Regions from separate parts of the Paenibacillus sp. J31P13 genome, predicted to be linked through region 4. Evidence: riboswitches for the same ligand, from Rfam matches in the RefSeq annotation. Region 4 holds a riboswitch; each other region holds the start of a gene.
What was found. Region 4 has a riboswitch for cyclic di-AMP ahead of AC0YOD_RS27345 (ubiquitin-like domain-containing protein). Riboswitches for the same ligand answer to the same signal wherever they lie in the genome.
Positions count from the first base shown of each region.

Region 1: another riboswitch for cyclic di-AMP. It lies ahead of AC0YOD_RS15930 (hypothetical protein); the one in region 4 lies ahead of AC0YOD_RS27345 (ubiquitin-like domain-containing protein).
Region 2: another riboswitch for cyclic di-AMP. It lies ahead of AC0YOD_RS20695 (TrkH family potassium uptake protein); the one in region 4 lies ahead of AC0YOD_RS27345 (ubiquitin-like domain-containing protein).
Region 3: another riboswitch for cyclic di-AMP. It lies ahead of AC0YOD_RS27850 (C40 family peptidase); the one in region 4 lies ahead of AC0YOD_RS27345 (ubiquitin-like domain-containing protein).

Region 1 is NZ_JBWDNR010000004.1:359,548-364,751, reverse strand. It holds gene AC0YOD_RS15940 (stalk domain-containing protein) at 1-504, opposite strand, end outside; gene AC0YOD_RS15935 (hypothetical protein) at 595-1,035, opposite strand; cyclic di-AMP (ydaO/yuaA leader) riboswitch at 1,425-1,616, shown strand; cyclic di-AMP (ydaO/yuaA leader) riboswitch at 1,716-1,884, shown strand; gene AC0YOD_RS15930 (hypothetical protein) at 1,997-2,404, shown strand; gene kdpF (K(+)-transporting ATPase subunit F) at 2,546-2,623, shown strand; gene kdpA (potassium-transporting ATPase subunit KdpA) at 2,697-4,379, shown strand; gene kdpB (potassium-transporting ATPase subunit KdpB) at 4,393-5,204, shown strand, end outside.
Region 2 is NZ_JBWDNR010000006.1:201,583-206,786, forward strand. It holds gene AC0YOD_RS20690 (CPBP family intramembrane glutamic endopeptidase) at 1-1,317, opposite strand, end outside; cyclic di-AMP (ydaO/yuaA leader) riboswitch at 1,562-1,762, shown strand; gene AC0YOD_RS20695 (TrkH family potassium uptake protein) at 1,853-3,193, shown strand; gene AC0YOD_RS20700 (potassium channel family protein) at 3,212-3,874, shown strand; gene AC0YOD_RS20705 (LysR family transcriptional regulator) at 3,933-4,841, opposite strand; gene AC0YOD_RS20710 (succinate dehydrogenase cytochrome b558 subunit) at 5,150-5,204, shown strand, end outside.
Region 3 is NZ_JBWDNR010000017.1:33,702-38,905, forward strand. It holds gene AC0YOD_RS27845 (MFS transporter) at 1-550, shown strand, start outside; gene AC0YOD_RS27850 (C40 family peptidase) at 744-1,220, opposite strand; cyclic di-AMP (ydaO/yuaA leader) riboswitch at 1,224-1,374, opposite strand; gene AC0YOD_RS27855 (hypothetical protein) at 1,744-2,556, opposite strand; gene AC0YOD_RS27860 (M1 family metallopeptidase) at 2,584-4,599, opposite strand; gene AC0YOD_RS27865 (YwhD family protein) at 4,705-5,204, shown strand, end outside.
Region 4 is NZ_JBWDNR010000016.1:9,053-14,256, reverse strand. It holds gene rsmA (16S rRNA (adenine(1518)-N(6)/adenine(1519)-N(6))-dimethyltransferase RsmA) at 1-396, opposite strand, end outside; gene rnmV (ribonuclease M5) at 404-949, opposite strand; gene AC0YOD_RS27345 (ubiquitin-like domain-containing protein) at 1,080-2,228, opposite strand; cyclic di-AMP (ydaO/yuaA leader) riboswitch at 2,477-2,660, opposite strand; gene AC0YOD_RS27340 (TatD family hydrolase) at 2,845-3,618, opposite strand; gene AC0YOD_RS27335 (HD domain-containing protein) at 3,636-4,934, opposite strand; gene AC0YOD_RS27330 (AbrB/MazE/SpoVT family DNA-binding domain-containing protein) at 5,204-5,204, shown strand, end outside.

The DNA.
Region 1 (5,204 bases), on a different contig from region 4:
AACAATATCCTCTTCTGCTGCTTCACTCTCTAAGAAGCATAACTGCCCCTCTTTTCGTTCCTGAAAGTCAGGTCTCATAAGTGAAATCAAACAAGCGTTGCCCCATGCATACACTTGTCCCTTATCATTTAGAGCCATATTTGCAGGTCCAACGGCAATATCTCGTATATTTGATAATTCAACCAGTTGTTTCGGCTCCTCGCGGGAGTCCGTACTCCAGCTCCATACCTCACCGGATGAGGTCAGAGCAAGATTGCCTGCTACCCTTACCGCTCCTGCAATTCGCGGTCCTCTAATGGCGGGCTCGTCACCGTTCCCGATCCAAATCGTTCCGTCCTTTTGCAGTGCAGTGAAATAATCCTTATAGCTTCTATCGTCGATGTCAATAATACCCGTGAGTGGGAGTGACAAGATCGTTTGAGTTTTCGCGCCATACACCAAGGCAGGATTTCCTAATGCAAGTAAAGACACTAAGATGACCAGTAAAGAAATGGTCTTTTTCATTCTGAAGCACCTCATTTAACAGATATTGGATTACTTTATGTATAGACGTTACCCCTGTTAAAAGGTTGCTGAATCAGAACTTTCTTAGATTTAGAAAGAATAATAGGATTGTGAGTAATCCATAAGAATAGAGCTGGCAAAGAGCATTTCATTTCTTTCTTGATGATTCGTGTAGTCCTGCAGTCTTTGGTTTAAATCTAATAATGTACAGAGCGCAAGCTCTCTCCTTGTATGTCCCCACGCTTCATCACTTTCTTCTACATAATGTATAGCCTCTTCCAAAGTAAGACCTTTTAGATGTAAAAACACGGATGCCCAGCTAATCATGTCAAAATGGCATGGCAAGCTTGGTAACGAGTACTCTCCCCATCCATGTACGCCATCACTTGAAATTTTAAGCAGACCGCAATAGCAATGATCGCTATCCGAAGGGAGAGCGATTTGATGATCGTCATATCGAATGATCTCCATAGATCCAATCCGATGGGTCAATCTATCGTTGTTGGATTTGGTTACAGCGGGATAGCTCATAGCGATCACACACTCCTTGTTTATGGTTAATAATAATGAGGCCATAAAAGCAGCTTAGCTGTCGCAAGCAATCATACGTCCTTGCCTTATAGAAGTAAAACGTAGTTTAAGTGATGATTCGATCATATTTAGCCAAATTCGGTCATTGTAAACGGATACAACCCTGCAAAGCTTAAGCAATCCATGATTATAATTCCGAATGCTTTCATTTGCTTTTTGTTTTAGAAATAGTGAGAAAACGAGAGTATGATGGAGTAAATAGAAGAATGATATGGGTTTGGAGATGCAGAGTGTCAAACGGCGTGTAATTTGAGGCGGCGTCCTTCTTTACAAAATATTTCGATCGGCATATGATACGACTCAGATCATTCATTGCTTACAATGATTGTTAATTCATATCGCTTAATTTCCGCAAGGAAAGCGGGGGAACCAAACGATGATAAGTTTTCGATGTGAGAGTCGAATACAAGTCATTTGGGGTGAATCGTGAAGGAGAAATCCATGGTTATTTTCCTTCATGTAGGGCGACTCTCACCGTCCGAATCCGGCAGCTAACCTCGTAAGCGTCGCAGATGAGAGGATGATGAAGCTTGTGATCAATTGACCACAGGGGACACGGCCTCTGTGTTTTATGTCCTAAAATCATGTTATGGCGAATAGCCGCTGAATCACATGAGAGGATCTAGAAATAGAATCCTTTCAGTGAACGGGGGAACCAAACGAATTGATGACCAATGTGTTTTCAGTTCAGGGGTGAATCTTTACGGAAGTTGTAGATTTCCGTCAAGTAGGGCGACTCTTACGCCCGAATCCGTCAGCTAACCTCGTAAGCGTCTCAAGAGAGGCAACAATTCCGTGATTAGCTGTGGGTTTATTTACCCGCGTCTAAGAAGCTGAAGGAGAGCTTTCTCTTCCTACAGCTTCTTTTTTGTTGCCTGAAACGATATGGAGGAGTGCGGTCATGGTATCCCATGATGAATTTATTTTAGTATCAGCGCCAAATAAAGCTGGAGAGCAATTTATCAAAACACTTAAGATGAAGGGCTTGCCATTTGCAGCCCTTACAAATAATGAAACGGAAAAATCGCGGCTAAAGGACCTTGGGGTAGAACATGTTGTACCGCTGGATACTGCCGATCGCAGCAATTGGCATCTTCCTAAAATGCCGGTTGGAAAAGTCTTTATATTTGAAGTCAGTTTGCCGCTTTGCTGCAGATACATTCAAATATGTCGGTCTTGGACGGGAAAGCCCATTTACGTCATTACAGGCAGCATGAATTCCAGGCTCATCTATAAAGGATTAGGAGCCAGTTATGTCATTCATTCCAATAGCAGCGATGTTTCCTATCTGCTTCATGACAAGGAATAAAATCCGCTGAGGAGAAGGTCGAGGAGGAATAAATATGATGGATCTGTTTATGATTTGGGCATTGGCAGGAGCCTTTCTATTATTTTACGGTTTTCTGACTTGGTGCGGACGTGTCGTAGGTGACACAGGAGGAGAAAGCCAATGATTATCGTAATCGGGTTTACATGTCTTATCTTTTTGTATCTGGTCTACGCGCTCATTAATCCAGAGAAATTTTAATGAAGAGTTACCCAAATAGATAAAAATGATTTCGATGTCGGTTTTCCATTGGAAACCCTAGGGAGGAAATAAAATGGCAATTTTTCAAATGGCAGCGGTCATTCTGATCTTATGTTTGATCGTTAAGCCCTTGGGAACCTATATTTATCATATTTTTTCGAATGAGGCCAATTGGACGGACAAAATTTTTGGACCTATAGAGAAAGCATTTTACTTTTTGACCGGCTTAAAGAACCGTCCAGAAATGAACTGGAAAAAGTATACGCTTAGCTTAATATTGACCAACATCGTTCTGGTTGCCGTTAGTTATCTCATTTTAAGAAGCCAGAAGGTATTGCCGATCAACCCAAATGGAATCGACAATATGGAGTCCACGCTTTCTTTTAATACGGTGATCAGCTTTATGACGAATACGAATTTACAGCATTATAGCGGTGAAACAGGTTTGTCTTATTTTGCGCAGATGGCCGTTATTATGATGATGATGTTCACATCAGCTGCGACCGGCATTGTTGTCGCTATCGCATTCATACGAGGTTTGACTAGCAAAGGCAAGACGCTTGGCAACTTTTTCAGTGATTTCGTTAAAGCACACACTCGTTTGCTCATTCCTTTAGCTATCATCGTTACCTTATTATTGGTTGGTTTAAAAGTACCGCAAACGCTGGATTCAACGATTCAGGCTACGACGCTTGAAGGAGAGACGCAGCAAATTGCGATTGGTCCCGTTGCTTCACTTGTATCGATAAAACATTTGGGAACGAACGGTGGGGGATTTTTCGGCGTTAACTCCGCGCATCCTTTTGAAAATCCGTCTCCGCTGACGAATGTCATTGAAATATTATCGATGTGGTGTATTCCAGCCGCTCTGACCTATACGTTCGGTAGATTCGCCAAAAACCGTAAACAAGGCTGGGTTATTTTCAGCACGATGATGATCTTGTTTATCGCCTTTCTATCCATTATATACACCTCGGAAATGAGAGGTAATCCAGCCATGAATGCGCTTGGCATGGATGCTTCGCAGGGCAGTATGGAAGGGAAGGAAGTTCGGTTTGGGATAGCGCAATCCAGCTTGTTTACAACCGTAACGACTTCAGCCACTACAGGATCGGTTAACAACATGCATGATACATTGACGCCGCTTGGCGGACTTGTACCGTTAGCATTGATGATGCTGAACGTCGTATTCGGCGGTGATGGGGTCGGGCTCGTCAATATGCTCATGTACGCGATACTCGGCGTATTCCTATGCGGCTTGATGGTCGGTCGTACGCCTGAATTTTTGGGGAAAAAGATTGAGGCGCGCGAAATGAAGCTCATTGCCATCGCCATCTTGGCGCATCCGCTTATTATCTTAGTGCCAACAGCCATCGCATTCCTCACAGACCTCGGAAGTGGAGCCATTACGAATAGCGGATTCCATGGTATCTCGCAGGTGCTGTATGAATACACATCTTCGGCTGCAAACAATGGTTCCGGATTTGAAGGCTTGGCCGATAATACGTCATTCTGGAATGTTACGACAGGCTTAGTCATGCTGTTCGGCCGATATATTTCCATCATTGCTCTGCTTGGTGTTGCGGGCTCGTTAGTGTCAAAGCAGTGGGTGCCAGAAACGATAGGTACATTCCGTACAGACAATAAATTATTTGTGGGCATTTTGCTTGGGACCGTATTGATTATTGGGGCACTGACCTTCTTACCGGCAGTTGTGCTTGGTCCAATCGCAGAACACTTGACACTCCTTAAATAGAAGAGGTGAGGAAATGAATACAAACCGAAAAAGCATGATATCTTCGGATCTTATTAAAAAAGCGATTAAAGATAGCTTCATTAAACTAAATCCGGCAACGATGATGAAAAACCCGGTCATGTTCGTCGTAGAGGTAGGAACAGTCGTTGTATTGTTGATGACGCTGATGCCAGGATATTTTGGCACAGAAGGGCGTACTGGTTTTAATATTACCGTATTTCTTATCCTTCTCTTCACTGTATTATTTGCAAACTTTGCTGAAGCATTGGCTGAAGGCAGAGGGAAAGCCCAAGCTGACACACTGAAAAATTCGAAAAGAGAAGTGACAGCGAATAAGCGGGTTGGAAATGCAATAAAAGTGGTATCTTCCGCGGAGCTGCGCAAGGGCGATATCGTCGTTGTCTCACAAGGAGAGATGATCCCCGGTGATGGTGAAGTCATAGAAGGATTGGCTTCCGTTGACGAATCAGCTATTACTGGCGAATCGGCGCCTGTTATTAAAGAGGCCGGCGGAGATTTCAGTTCGGTTACCGGCGGCACACGAGTGACAAGCGATACCATTACGATACGGATTACGACTGATCCTGGCGAGTCCTTTATTGATCGGATGATTTCCTTGGTTGAAGGAGCGAAGCGTCAGAAGACGCCAAACGAAATTGCACTCAATACCCTTTTAATTACTTTAACGCTTATCTTTCTAATCGTTGTGGTAACTCTGGCTCCAATCGCTCAGTATGTGGATATTAAGCTGGAAATTCCGGTGTTGATTTCGCTATTAGTCTGTCTCATTCCCACTACGATCGGCGGTTTGCTTTCTGCGATCGG
Region 2 (5,204 bases), on a different contig from region 4:
CCAGAACAACGTTGGAAGAATCGCTGCGGCAAAGGTGTTCTTAAACCATTTGCGAAATAGACCAATACCAAAAAAGCGGAACACAGCTTCCTCAGAAATAGCAGCAGCCCAGGCGAGTACCGGCATGAGCCATAATACGGAGATATTATATGGCGACTGCGTTACATCGGATGTATCCCAAGTGCCGATTGAAAGTTTCAGTCCAATAAAGATAACAGCCTGAATGGCGAACAGGATGATAGCAAACAAATAACCTAAGCCCATGCCGCGCCATACATGATTGCCATAACCCGGTTGACCAAAGCGAGGCCATAGATCACGTCCCTGTGCTTTCCAAAGCCCGTCACCGGCTACTAGAGAGATGTAGATGGACGCTGCCATTGGGAACGTAAGCAGTACCGTAAATACGGCCGTGATGGCTACGGTTTGATCGGCCATGTTATTTTCCCCGAGTGAAGCTCTTATGCCATCCAAGACGTTTAAATTCATAATGATATAAGTAATGAAGTATACGATTGTCAAAATAATGCCGTATTTAAACGATGTAAATTTGCGATAAAGAACGGCGTAAATAATGGCTAAAATAAACAAAACGAAGCTCATGAAGAAATAGCCGAAGCTGGTAAGAAAGCTTGCCAGTTTGTCCTGGCTCTTCACATATTTGATGTAATCAGAAGGTGCAACAAAGGCTGGTTTGTAAGTGGTAATAAGGGCATGACCATCCACGCTTGATGCTTTTAAATCGACGGTCAATGCAGCTTTGTCGATTGTAAAGCCGGCTGGCTGTACGCCCCAAGTACCATTTTCATATAATTTAGCATTCTTAATATCAGCCGGGTTGAATTTCTTCTGTGTAAGAAAGGCTTTGATTTTCTCCTTTTCTTCAGCCTCTGACAGCTGTTCACCGCCAACAAGCAGATTCCAGGCCACGATTTGACCGCTTTGCATATGTACATAAACATAACCGCTTCCGCTCGACTCAAATTTGAGATCCACTTGGAAAGTATCCGTAGGGAAACTGGCATCATATCGATCACTGTAGGTTTGGGCTAGCTTTTCTTTAGAGAGATAACCGTTCATCACCTTGTCTGATTGGTGTACAGCTTTAGCTGATTTTACACGAAGTCCGGTTTCCTTCTGGACAAATTCAGTGGCTTGCAGCTCAGCAGCTGATTTCTCAAGAACTTTCGTGTTGTATTCGCCAGATGAAATGGAATTAATCATGGGGATTATATCTACAGCTGAATAAATAAAGAAGCAAGCGATCGCTGCCCAAATGAATCTTTTCCATTCCTTCGGTCTAATTGAATCAATCATCGGTTCACCTCTATTGTCTATATTATAGAATTCCTATTTGCTTACCTTATCATATTAATCCCTGATTTATCCAATGGAATAGTAAGTTTCTTTTCTTAAAAATGAGAAATAACGATATCCGTCAAGCTTATTGCATGCTGCGGTAGCGAATTGCCCTGATTTGGTCTAATATCGCCTGTTTATAGGTAATGCAAGCTTTGTACTAAACTACATTAGGGATTATAATCGTTAACGTCATACTAATAGAATAGCAAAGCCGAATTTCCGAAGGAAAACGGGGAAACCATAAAGCTGACGCAAAAAAATGAATGTGATGGGTAGTCGAACTATCCAATGCGGCGGCATGGGGTGAATTTTGGCGGGAAGTTACACTAACCGCTGAATAGGGCAGCCTGACCAGGCCCGAATCCGACAGCTAACCTCGTAGGCGAAATGGATCAGGACTCATCGCACAAGCACTTGAGTTTCCAGTGCTTTTTTTTGTGCCTGCTAATAGCTGCATTACTCAAATGACATAGGAAAAAGAAGGCTGATTATGAAGATGAACTTGAAGGTGCTGACGTGGTCACCTCCACGAATCCTTGTTAGTGGATTCGCACTTATTATTTTACTGGGAGCCTGTTTATTATCCATGCCCTTCGCTTCAGCGAATGGCACCAGGCTGCCATTTATTGATGCGCTGTTCACGGCCACATCGGCTACATGCGTGACAGGGCTCGTAGTTGTGGATACGGGAACGTATTTCTCCACGGCTGGTCAGGTTATATTGATGGTTCTATTTCAACTCGGCGGGTTAGGATTCATGACGATGGCCACCTTAGTTGCTCTTGTTCTTCGTAAAAAGATTTCACTTAGAGAGCGGTTATTGCTGCAGGAAGCGATGAATCAATCCAGCATGGAAGGAATCGTTCGATTAATACAACGAGTCATTATTTATTCGTTATCCATCGAAATCGTCGGCGCTGCGTTATTTGCATCTCGGTTTGCAGCGGATATGCCTCTTGGGAAAGCCATTTATTATGGTGCATTTCATTCGATATCTGCTTTTAACAACGCCGGCTTTGATATATTTGGTCATTATCAGAGTCTTACCGCATATGTATCTGATCCCATTGTGAACATCACTGCCATGCTGCTCGTTATTTTTGGAGGACTCGGATTTGTCGTTATGTCCGATCTGATGGAGTGGCGCAAAAATCACAAGCTTTCCTTACACAGTAAGGTTGTACTAACGATGTCGGGTACCCTAATTGCTGCAGGTACTATCGTTATTTTTATATTCGAGTTTTCCAATAGTTTGACGCTAGGCTCACTCGATTGGGGCGGTAAAATCCTATCAGCCTTTTTCCAATCCGTTATGCCAAGGACGGCAGGATACAATTCACTTGATTTAGCGGCACTTCGTCAAGCCACTCAATTTTTTATCATTATATTAATGTTTATAGGCGCTTCTCCCGGTTCTACTGGGGGTGGAATCAAGACAACAACCTTTGCTGTGCTGATGGGGGCGGTTATCGCGATGATTCGCGGCCGTGAAGATATTGTCTTGTTCCGTTACAGACTAGGAAAAGATCGGATTTTTAAGGCGCTTACCATTACGTTGCTTTCACTTGCACTTGTTATCGTGGTGACGATGCTCTTATCCATGATTGAAGGTCAAAAGTTTTTGTATATTTTATTTGAAGCTACCTCAGCCTTTGCGACAGTAGGGTTAACTCTCGGCTTGACGCCAGAGCTTTCCGAGGTGAGTAAGATAATCATTGCACTTACGATGTTTGCCGGACGGCTTGGACCATTAACGCTCGCATATGCGCTCGGTCCACGTACAGACAAAGAATTGTATCGGCATCCTGAAGGCAAAATTACGATTGGATAGGAGAATAGGCTAGTGGCAATTAAGAAAAGTCAATTCGTTATAATAGGTCTTGGGAGATTTGGATCGAGCTTAGGACGCGAGTTGGTTCAGCTTGGACATGAGGTGCTCGGTATAGATAAGGATGAGGAAGCGGTTCAAGATATGAGCAATGTGTTGACGCATGCCGTATCTGCTGAGTGTACGGATGAAGAAACATTGCGTTCTTTAGGGGTGCGCAACTTTGATTGCGGCGTTGTTGCAATCGGTGACGATATACAAGCTAGTATTTTGACTGCGATTTTGCTCAAGGATCTCGGTGTTAAGAAGGTCGTAGCCAAAGCAATGAGTGAATTGCATGGACGCGTACTTGAGAAGCTCGACGTTGATCGTGTTGTGTATCCGGAGCGTGATATGGGCATTCGGGTTGCTCATCAGCTTGTTTCGCCTAATTTGCTTGATTATATTGAGCTGTCAAAAGATTATACGATCGCTGAGCTTGCTGTTCCGTCAAACTTAAATGGCAAATCACTGAGCGATCTTAACCTGCGGGCAAAATTCGGCTGCAGCATCGTCGCAATTAATAAGCCGGAAGGGATGATTATCGCGCCTACCGCAACGGATTTACTTGATATTCGCGATATTATGGTTATTATTGGTACAAATGAGCAAATTGAAAGCTTTGAGACAGCTATTTATAGGTAGAGATAAAGAGATGTGGATTTAGAGATCTAATAATGGTAAGAATGTAGGACAAGTGCTTTTAATAGCGCTTGTCCTTTTGTGTAACGAAGCTTGCAGCAAGCTCATTGATCCATAAACGAACGGATGGGCTTAACGCTGTTGAATCTGCATGAATAAGCGATGTCGTTCTTTTTGTATCCTCCAGCTCACGAATAGGGACGACCACTAGCTCATTATCCTCAAGCTGTTGATGACGCATATAGGAATGAGGCAGCAAAGTAGCAGCTCTGCATGTATGCAGCAAACGCAATATCGCTTCAAAGGAGTCAATCTCCATGCGGACATCAGGCTGAAGATGGTATTTATCGAATACCTCATCCGTCAGAAGTCTGAACCAAGTTCCTTTGGAGAATAAGATCATCGGCATCCCGGTTAAATCTTGTATGCCTAGCTTGTCTTTATCAGCAATGATTTGATTTCTTGGAAGCACTAGCGATAAATGATCCTCAAATAAAGGAATGCAGCGCAGTGTAGAATCCTCAATACTGGAAGCGACAATGCCGATATCCGCTTTGTGATCGCGTACAAGTGATACTATCTCATGAGTTTTACCTGTAACGGCAGTAATATCGATTTCTGGATGGTTAGAGGTAAGGTTTTGAATGAGATCGGGAAGCGTCGTTTGCAGTGTAGTCAAGCTGGCGCCAATCGTCAGAGTCGTATGACCAGTTGCTGTAAATTCAGATAATGTATGCAAATATTTGCGGTGCAGCTGTCTTAGCTCAAGCGCATATTCGTATGTTAATTGACCGATGCGGGTAAGCTCAAGACGCTTGCCGATGCGGCGAAACAGTGGAGCTCCTATCTCTTGTTCGAGCTTAGCAATTTTGCGTGAGAGCGCAGGCTGAGACAAATTGAGAAGGCCAGAAGCCTTATTCATACTGGACTGTTCCACGATGACCGTAAACACATGCATCTCTTCATTCATGAAAAGACCCCCTTATGTCGTTTTGTTATAAGAAATTATAAAAAATAAGCAATTCCATTATAAGATGAAAAGGAGTAGGATGGGAAGTGTGACTAATATGTGTCGAAGTTTGTTGACTGGGATACACGGTGAGGTTACAATGTAGAATGATTTGTCTGGCGTGAAAGACTAGCTGGCTTCTTTTTTGCGGGGGGAGTACACGTTTCGCGCAGAAATATAAGTAATATATAGATTCAGTCTATATACGCTTATATTTTTATGAAGAAAAGAAAGACAGAACTGACAGTATTGAAAGGAGAAGGAATGACATGAAAGGAAATTCGTATTTCTCGCGCAAGCTTCACTCGCTTCTCGGGATCATTC
Region 3 (5,204 bases), on a different contig from region 4:
CTTTATGATCTATGTAGGGATGGAAATGAGCTTTTCTAACTATTTGCCATCCATTTTAATTGATCGTTCCGGGGTGGGAGAAGCGAGTGCGACAGCTGTGCTCAGCTTGTTCTGGGGAATGATGGTGTTTGGTCGGTTATTTGCAGGCGTGCTTGCTGAACGTATGGGCTATTCACGTTATTTGTTTGTTGCGACTGCAGGAGCTACGGTCGTCTTGATTCTTATGGCGCTAATGGGCGAGCTCAGCTGGATGCTTCTATTTGTAGCGCTAAGCGGATTATTTTTCTCAGGTATATTCGGTATCGCGCTCGTCTATGCTAATGGACTCATACCTGGCATGACTGAGCGGACAACGAGTTTACTCGTTGCTTGCGGTGGTCTGGGCGGAGCCATTTTCCCGCGTTTAACAGGCTGGTTCATGGATCAATATAGTATTGAAACCACGATATGGTTTATAAGTGCACTTGTGGTCCTTATGCTGCTGCTGCTCGGAACGATGCTCTTATTAGGAAGAAATCAAGTGAATCACAATTTGTTATCCAGTAAATAACATAGTAAGGAAAAACCTCCACATTCGTTGTTTCAAAACGGATGTGGAGGTTTATTTATTAGTATCTAGAAATATTTTTGCGGATGAGAAGAAACAACAAAGCCGCATATCATTCCTCTTTCCTCTTAAGGAGAGAAATAATTGCGGCATTGTTGGGTGAGCTTATCTTATAGCCTAGGGGGCTAGGATCGCTCTATTTTTCGTCAGCATAATTAGAGAATGATTCAGAGTCCATAACGCGACGCGCAGTCACGTAGCTGTCCTCATAATAAGAAGAGCTAAGTTTGTCTGTTACAACACCTCGGCTAGAGGATGAGTGTGCAAACTTACCATCTCCAATGTAAATGCCAACGTGGGATACGGAGCCGTTATTGCTGCCGACCGTGTCGAAGAACACGAGATCTCCCGGTTGTAGGTCAGCTTTAGCGACCTTCGTACCTGCTTTTGCTTGGGATGAGGAAGTGCGCGGTAGGTCAATGCCCATTTTCTCGAACACATAGCTCGTAAAACCGGAGCAATCAAAACCTTTCGCCGTCGTTCCACCGCTTTTGTACGGGCTACCAATAACATTATCGATATATCCGTTCATTTTTGAGGCTGCAAAAGCGCTTCCCGTTTGAAATGCAAGCAAAAGAACAAAACCAAAAATAACTGCTGAAAACTTTTTCAATTGTGAAGCTCCTTCCAATGCCGACGAGGTTAGCTGTGGGGTTCGGTTGAAGGCTCCCTATGATTCCTCAGGCGCTGCGAAAAATCAGCGTCGAAATCAATTCACCCAGAGTGGTTCCCCCGTTTCCCCGAAGGGAATTAGGCCGTTTTTTTATTGCTCTTAACAATTATTCTTTTTTTCTCATTAATTTCCTGCCTTTACTCGTTAATTCTAATAATTCTCATGTAACCTTCTGACGATAAGGCTCGTTTAAACATCTTTCTTGCCATTAAACAATGATTAAAAGTACTTTCTAACGATATGTCATGACTCATTTTCATTAATTATGTGGATTTCATGTAAAATATGCCGATTTGTCCTTGTGCGGCTAAGTCATTTGGACTAGCTTAGAGGCTAGCAAATCGTGATCGTTATTCGGTTTTTATCGAAAAATTAAAAATATCTCATTCAAAAAAAACCTTCCAACTAGTTGGAAGGTTTTGATGTATATAGACTTCCCTTTTGAATGTAAAAGGGATTGCTATTAAGATTTTGATTGCAAATATTCATACTGAGCGGCGATGGTCCACACCCTGACCAGAGTGCGAATGAGATAATAGCCCTGATGAAGAATAAGTGCGAACAAACCTGCCCAAAGCATGGATAGACTAGATACAAGGAGACCTAGCGCTGCACCGATAGCCCACATTACGAGCGATATCGCTGCATAGGAGAGAAAGTTTCTTAGAGCGCGCCATAGGTTGCTGAAGGCGCCTGTGCCGTTTGCTGCACCAAGCTGCATAGCAAGAAAGAGAAGATGAAGCACCGTTGCCCATAGCAGCCATACTGCCGCTCCTGGCAGCACCGTCTTGATCAGCTCCGGAGTTGATCCGCTCGATAGCATGGCGTTCAATGCTCGAGGCAGCAGCCACCAGGCAGGGGCGATTGCGAGAACGGACTCTACCCAGTAGAGCAGCATAACAGGCTTCCATGCTCTGCGGATACCTTCTAGGAAGCGGGTGTTGGACTGGCTTCTGAACTGATTGAGCGAGTAGAATAACCCAGCATTAAATAAGGGTGTGAGCAGCATTCTGATGGCTAACAAACCGCCTAGTGCCCATATATAGGGCATGATCAGATCTGTTTTAAACAGTTGGAACTGAGCCTCTGTCAGAAAGAGCTGACGAGCTCCTTCGGCAGGGTAGGAGCTCGGGTAGCGCCGCAGCAGGGGTGAGACGACCGAATCGATAAAGCGGTATAAGAAAAATCCCCAGAGCAGCTGATATAGAAAGAGTAGAATGACAAAGTGAAAGTGTTTGACCGCCAGCTGCCAGCCTTGCTTCATGTGTATCTTCATTTTTTTTCGCTCCTTGAACGCGATTACTTACCAGCCCAGTGCTCCGAGAAGCCCCTCAATAAACGTCACTGTGCCTAGGTTCCAACGTACACGTGTTTTTTCTGGCAGCTGTGCTTGCATATAATTGTTAATATGCTTGTTATCGAGAACATTGTTATGCTCGGGATCAATGATAGCCCATTGAAGCGGAGAGGTATGCAATTGATTGAATTGAATATTCGATTCTTCACCATTCCATCGCTTCGTTATCTTCGTACCGTCTGTAAACTGAAGAACGACAGGGATATCGCCGTTTGTTCCACCATGCCTGCTTAAGACAACAGTCGATTCATACATTTGTGAGCCATTTTCCATGACTGGCTTGACTTGAATGGACGCTATTGAATAATCGGCCATTTGCTTGTCATATACATAATTTCTGAAGTATTCCGTCCATTTTGTTTTGGTTACCTGCTCCACAACACGCTGGAAATCGGCTGTTGAGGGATGCTTAAATTTATATTTTTGAAAATAAGTCCGCAAAATCTTCTGCATCGTTCGTGATCCAACCTCATTCTCAATGCCAATGAGTACAAGCTTCGCTCGCATATATACATTTTCAGCATATTGCGTATGACTGCTGTAGCTCCATGAAAGCAGCTTAAGCGGCGCAGGATCAGTCATATAGCTGGCTTCGAGCGGTAGGTTTGCTTCTAGACCATAAGCGGTTTCCATCACTTTATCCTCGGCATAGGAAGTAAAGCCCTCATCCAGCCATGCTTCTTCGAATTCGTTAGAGGCAGCCATGCCGTACCAATATTGGTGACCAATTTCATGTACGACCGTTCTTTCTAGATCATACCCAGGGTTCTCGGATTCAGCTGAGAATGCCGTAACAAGCGTTGGATATTCCATCCCGCCTGCCCCTCCAGCACCCTTAGGCGGTACGACAATTGATAATGTACTGTATGGGTATTCGCCATACCATTTCGCATAGCTCGATAACGCAGATTTGGCTGCATGCATATAGCGGTCCTTAAGCTCGGCATGTGAAGGGTCTAAATAGAGCTTGATTCTTACGCCGGGAATGCCCGTATCGGAGTATGCAGTCTCTTCATAAACAAAATTAGGTGATGCCGACCAAGCAAAGTCATGCACATCATCGGCATAGAATTGATAGATCTTCGTTTGATCTTTCATTTCAATTGCTTTCGTTTGAAACCCAGTTGCTGCTACGGTGTAGGCTTCAGGTACATGAATCCTAACGCTGTAGATACCAAAATCGCTGTAAAACTCGGAATTTCCATGGTATTGATGTGCATTCCAGCCCTCCTCCGCGCGGCCGCGGGTCCCGGCAGTTTCGTATACAGCGACTTTAGGGAACCATTGGCCAGCCATTACGAAGTCACCAGAGTAGCCCATTCTTGCAAAAACCTCTGGCATCTTTACTTCATAGCTCATTCGCAATGTAACGGATTGTCCAGGCGCCACTGGCTCAGGCAGGCGAATTCTTGCTAAGGTGAAGTCATTCTCATTGCCATCATCGGGCTGAGCATATTGCAGCCTCGGCAGGAGACTTTCCCCGCTTTCTGTTTGCAGCGTTAACAGCTTCATATAACCGGTGCTGTTCGAGGTAGCTTTGTCTGAACGAAGCTTGCCGCCAGATTCTTGCATAAACGTCGTTTTGTCCGATTGGAATGCGTTGGGGTAAAGGTTAAAGTAGAGCTCGGACACTGTTTTTTTGCCTGGATTGATCCAGGTCACCGTTTGTTCGCCGTCCAGATGCTGCGCATCCTCGCGTAATTGAACGTTGATATGATACTCAACAATTCGTTTGCTAAGGGATTGCGGCTTAGGAGTCAAAACCGTATTCGGCTCCTGTACAACAGGCGGCTTGGACGATTTTTGGGCAGGAGCAGGCGCTTGCGCAGTCATGCCGGCAGTAGCGAAAGCATAAGTGTATTGTGATTGCCAAGCAGCCCCGAAGCCGTACTGCACAGACAAGCCGAGCGTGACGACTGCGAGTATTACGATTACAAATCGTTTGAAATAGCGTGGAGTCATTGAACGTTTCCCTCCCGTTGACAAGCATCTACAGCATGTATATGTTTGCTTTTCGAGGAATATTAGCTAAAATGGAATTAATGTATGGGGAAGGTGTGATTGAACATGACGGAAGAACAAGGATTGCCTGCTCAACCGGAAAAAAAGGAAAAGAAATCACTGTCGCTCAACGTAGTGAGCAACAAACAACATAAAGGTTTTGGAGCAGGAACAATCGATTTAAGTGCGGTATCCTGTATTATTATTGATGATGGTGTTGCCTACATCGATGTTGGCGCTATGCACGCAAAGAGCAAGGTTGAACGCGGCATTAAGTTCTCGACAAACAAAGACGATACGCCGAATGGACGCCAATGCTGGATTGTATGGGTAGCTGTCGATCGTAATGAGGAAGGCTCCTATTATGCAGGAGCACAAGCTTGCGAGATGCTAATCGATACGGAAGCACGCCGCGGATGGAAAATTCTTGCTGACCATGTGAACAAGCTGGATCACTCCCTTAAGCGCCGTTATAATTTGACGGAGCTTGGCGATGTAGATAGAGCAGCGCTTCGCAAGCTATTGGTTGAACACAATCAAGAGTGGTGGGATCGTTCACCGGAAGA
Region 4 (5,204 bases):
CTCAGCAAATAATTGCTTGAGATCAAGCTTCAGAATATCACCATGTATGACGGTTGTATGAGGCTCATCGGATAAAATATCACGCAATATCGGTATAAGGCGATTATCTATTTCGACTGCGGTTACGCTTCCCGCTTCAGCTGCAAGCCGCTGAGTAAGAGCACCAATACCGGGACCAATCTCCAGCGCGCCTTTTGTCTTATCCAGTTCAGCAGCTGCTACGATTTTGTTCAATATATTTTGGTCGATCAAAAAGTTTTGTCCCAAGCTCTTCTTGAAGGAGAATCCGTATTTTGCAATAATCTCTTTTGTCCGCTTAGGTGTTGCTACCTCTATTGCTGCGGCTTTGGCTCCAGCTGCTGCAGTACGCTGCTCTTCATGCTCTTGCTTGCTCATTCTGCTTTCACTCCCGTTCCTGTTCCATTTGACGCAGTGCCTCTATGAACTCTGCTTTTGAAATTCTGAAGCTTGTACAGCGTTTATAGAACTGCTTTCCATTCGCATATCCTATTCCTAATAGCTTGCCCATTTGCAGACGTCTATTAGAAGCATCCTCGTGCACGATTAAACCTGCTTCCATTAAGTCATCCCAGCTAATTTCGCCGACTTCATCTGGAGACTCTGTACGGAGCTCTGAGAGCGCCGTTCGAATAGCTTCTGGGCTTGCATTCTCAATACCGATATCACCCTTGTACAATGCTTTCTCTTGTGGCAAAAAAGCATGCTTACAGCCTGGCGCATGACGCGCAACAATTTTGCGAATGCGTTCACCTGCATGATCGGGGTCTGTAAATATAATAACGCCGCGACGTTCATTTGCGAGCGCAATCCGCCGCAGCACATCTTCACCGATAGCGGAGCCGTTTGTCTCTATCGTATCTGCTTCTACCGCGCGTTTAATCGCTACAGTATCGTCTTTACCTTCAACGACAATGATCTCTTTGATCATCAAGATCATTCCCCTCTGTTTAGATTCCCTTTTTCTGCATACGAACATACAAAAAGAAGAGGCATTGCCTCTCCTTATGATGGCATATTTAATTAAAAAATACGATAAAATGATAGCGTACCTCTAGATATTAGCTTGCAGTTGGTTTGTTCGGACCGAGAAGATAGACGGTTACGCCTTTCTTTCTGCCGAATTTATCTGCTGTTTTATTACTGTCAAAATAAACATCAATTTTATTGCCTTTGATAGCACTTCCCTTATCTTCAGCTCGCCGGAAGCCGACTCCCTCGATATAGACCCACCAACCGATAGGAATTACCTTAGGATCAACTGCGATGGTCCGTCCTTCATGCACACGTGTGCCAGAAGCCGTTACCCCGTATAAAGGATGCTTCTCACCTTTTCCTGTTGACTCTACACCTGCAGAGTAAGCAGTTAAAGTGACATTATTCAGTACCTTCTTCGCTTTAAAGGTTACACCGCTCTTCGTAAGCGTTGCAATGCTAGGCGACTTGTTCGAAAGAACCGTTACTTTAGGTTCTGCCTTCTTCGTTCCAACAGCAACAACCTGATCGACAGCAGCTGTCTCAACAACCTTGTTGACCATCTTCTTCGAGATAAGTACACCATCTTCATACTGCTTCACGATTTGCTCAACAATCAGACCTTCCTTACCATTTTGCACAAGCTTTTCTTTGCCTGCTTCAAGTGTAGGGTCTTCTTTCTTCACGATAGAGAACGGCATTGCACGTTCGGACTCGGACATCTTCGTGTCGACGCGTACAACCGTCACCGTTAACTCTGCATTTAATGCCGTATCTAGCGGTGGCATTATTTTATCTTGGTCTCGAATTGGAATATGTAATTCCTCGATCGCTGCCTGCACTGTTCTCTCTGTCGTGTACACTGTTGATGTCTTGCCATCAGCTTTCACAATTACCGGTATCGCTTGAGTTACCTCAATACGATCTCCGTCCTTTAATGCCGCATTAAGCGGTACGGACACCTCATCATGTGGTCCAATTGCGATAGCTTGTTCATCCAGTAGGCGTTGCAGGACCCATTGCTTTGTTTCCACAACGGTTTCTTGTCCGTTCACTACTACGGAGACGCTTTTGACAGCCGTTCCGTACAACAACACCAAAAACATGAAAGTCATAGCGATTGAGATAGTAGCACTCAAAAGAATCAAACGCAAGTTTTCACGCTTCCATCGCAATGCGAAAGACATGCTGGATGATCGTTTCCCATGGGTGTCCTTTACTTGGAATAGTCCCACTTCATCGGTCCTCCTTCATAGCCCCGCCGCCAAGTGTTACGCATGATACAACTGACGCGACTATAGTATATTGGCGTGCAAGCACGCAATCCAGAACATCTATCTATCTCGACACCCCCATCTTTCTATCCCTATGACGTCAAATTTTCGATTATTCGAAAATAAAAAGAAGCCGTCGACAGAGATCTGTTTCGTGGCTTCCCGGTAATAGATACACTGGGATACAGAAAAAGTGGATGCACGATTTTGATCACTCTCTATTTACGCTTACGAGGTTAGCTGACGGGTTCGGGCAAGAGAGCTGCCCTAAACGAAGCACAATGCTCATGGCAATGTCTCCGAAATTCACCCCTGAAGAATATCAAAATGCGGAACGATTTACCGCACCTGGTTCCCCCGCTCTCCGACTTGGAGATTAAGCGCGAACTGGAAATCCAATACAAAATTTAATAGCTCTGAGTTGAATCATAACCTCATCCGTGGTCAATTGTAAAGATACGATAAAAGACGATTTTAGCGAAAAAGCTGGTTAAACTCGGAAAAAATAAGCGATTATCGATATAAAAATTAGTTTTTACGCGATAAAGGTCTTATTTACTCTTGATATCTCTCGTTTTTATACAATACCAAAACATTTTTTACCGTTTTCAGTCGTTAATGCACCTATTTCTTCAACAGATTTGCCCAATAATTCGGCTACCGTCTCTGCGACTAGAGACACATAAGAGGACTCATTTCGCTTCCCTCGAAGGGGGTGCGGAGACAAATATGGAGCATCCGTTTCAATCAAAATTCGGTCCAGTGGAACCTGCTTCAAAACCTCTTTTGGCACCCTTGCATTTTTGAAGGTAACAGGACCTCCAAATGAAATATAAAAGTTCATATCGAGACATTGTTTTGCCGTTTCCCAGCTCCCTGAGAAGCAGTGCATAACGCCTCCAACCTGAGAGGCATTTTCTTCTCGAAGAATCCGAATAATATCCTCGTGCGCATCGCGATTATGAATGACAATCGGCTTATTCACCTTGTGAGCTAGACGGATTTGTTCACGGAAAACACGCTGCTGAACATCTTTTGGAGACGTGTCCCAGTGATAATCAAGACCAATTTCTCCGATAGCGACAACCTTCTCATGCGAGCACAACCGCTCTATCCACTCCAAATCCTCCGGGAGCATATCGATACTGTCTACGGGATGCCAGCCTACTGCTGCATAAATAAAATCGTATTTTTCGGCAAGAGCCATTGTAGTCGGAATCGTCTCACGATTAAATCCTATATTAAGCAAAAGATCTACGCCCGCTTCTCTAGCGCGTTTAATCACTTCATCCCGATCCTCATTAAAATTGGGCGAGTCCAAGTGCGTATGGGTGTCAAATAGTAATGTCATGTTGATGTCATGCTCCTTTAATTAAGTTTAAACAATTTCTTCATGGGCTCCGAAATCAAACCAATATTTTTTTTGAGCGGCTCAACTGGGAAGTAAAGATGATACTCTCCCTGATGCAAACCAGTAATAGAGCGAACAATGTCGGACTTAGCCGATATTTCGCTAATGTCATCCGTCCCATCTAACAACAAAATCGGCGCTTTTTCTTTCTTTTCGCCTTCTTTTTTATCTGGACGGTAGACGTCATATGGCAGATCAAATGGAAAATCAATTTCCATATGATAAGCAGGATTCATTCCTATAGAAGAGAAGCAATTTTTGATCTCATTTAATAGCGTTTCATCTGGGTTTTCAATCGTAATATATTGATATAATTTGCGATTTAGAAAACGATCACATAGATCACTCAATAGTGGATCACTTTCCTCTGCCCACTGAGCAAATACCGTCTGTATAAGCGCCTCATCCAGCTTTAAATAATCCCGTACCGTAATGGTATTTAGAAGAAGTCCCTCCAGCGATTTCGGTATCCAATTAAAGGTATAACCTTCGCTGTACAGCTCCTGAGCTCTACGAAAGATTTGTCGTAAAATAATCTCAGAACTTCTTGTTACGGGATGGAAATAAATCTGCCAATACATCTGATAACGAGACATCAGATAATGCTCAACAGCATGCATTCCACTTTCTTTCACAACAATTTTGCCCTTATGAGGCCGCAATACACGCAGAATTCTTTCCAAATCAAATGTACCGTAATTTACCCCCGTAAAATAAGCATCTCTAAGCAAGTAATCCATACGATCAGCGTCCATTTGACTAGAGATTAAGCTGATCACGATAGGCTTTGGATAGGTCCTCCGAATTACCGCTGCTACCTGCTCTGGGAAATCGGCTGAAACGGCACTTAACACATGATTAATTTCCGTATCGCCAAGAATGATTTTGCAGGTCCATTCCTCGTGATCCGTATCGAATACTTCCTCCAAAGAATGTGAGAACGGACCATGACCGACATCATGCAAAAGTGCGGCGCAAAGCGATACTAGTCGCTCCTCAAGCGGCCAATCCGGATACTTATGCCTTTCAAATTGTGAAATGATTTTTCGTGTTATTTCGTACACGCCAAGTGAATGTGAAAACCGGCTGTGCTCGGCCCCATGAAAGGTCAAATAAGAGGTTCCTAATTGACGGATTCTACGTAATCGCTGGAACTCTTTTGTATTAATCAAATCCCAAATCGTTTGGTCTTGCACATAGATATAATTATGTACCGGATCCTTAAAAACTTTTTCTTCCGTCAGCTGATTACTCATCGTCTCATCTCCTTTGTTCATATTTTCGACACAGAAATACAGGATAATGTCGAATAGTGTCGTAAATTAGTTTCCAAAATGTCGAAGCTGTTGTATCCTATTACAGAGTAGTATTAGCCTTATAACTAGTCAAATGTCGATGATATAGGCGATGTCAAGCAATAAATTAGGTTGACTATTATGGTAATCGTTGGTATTATAGTAATCACAAAACTACAAACTATGTCGAACGATGGCGAAACACATTTTGAGAGGGGCATTTATATATTA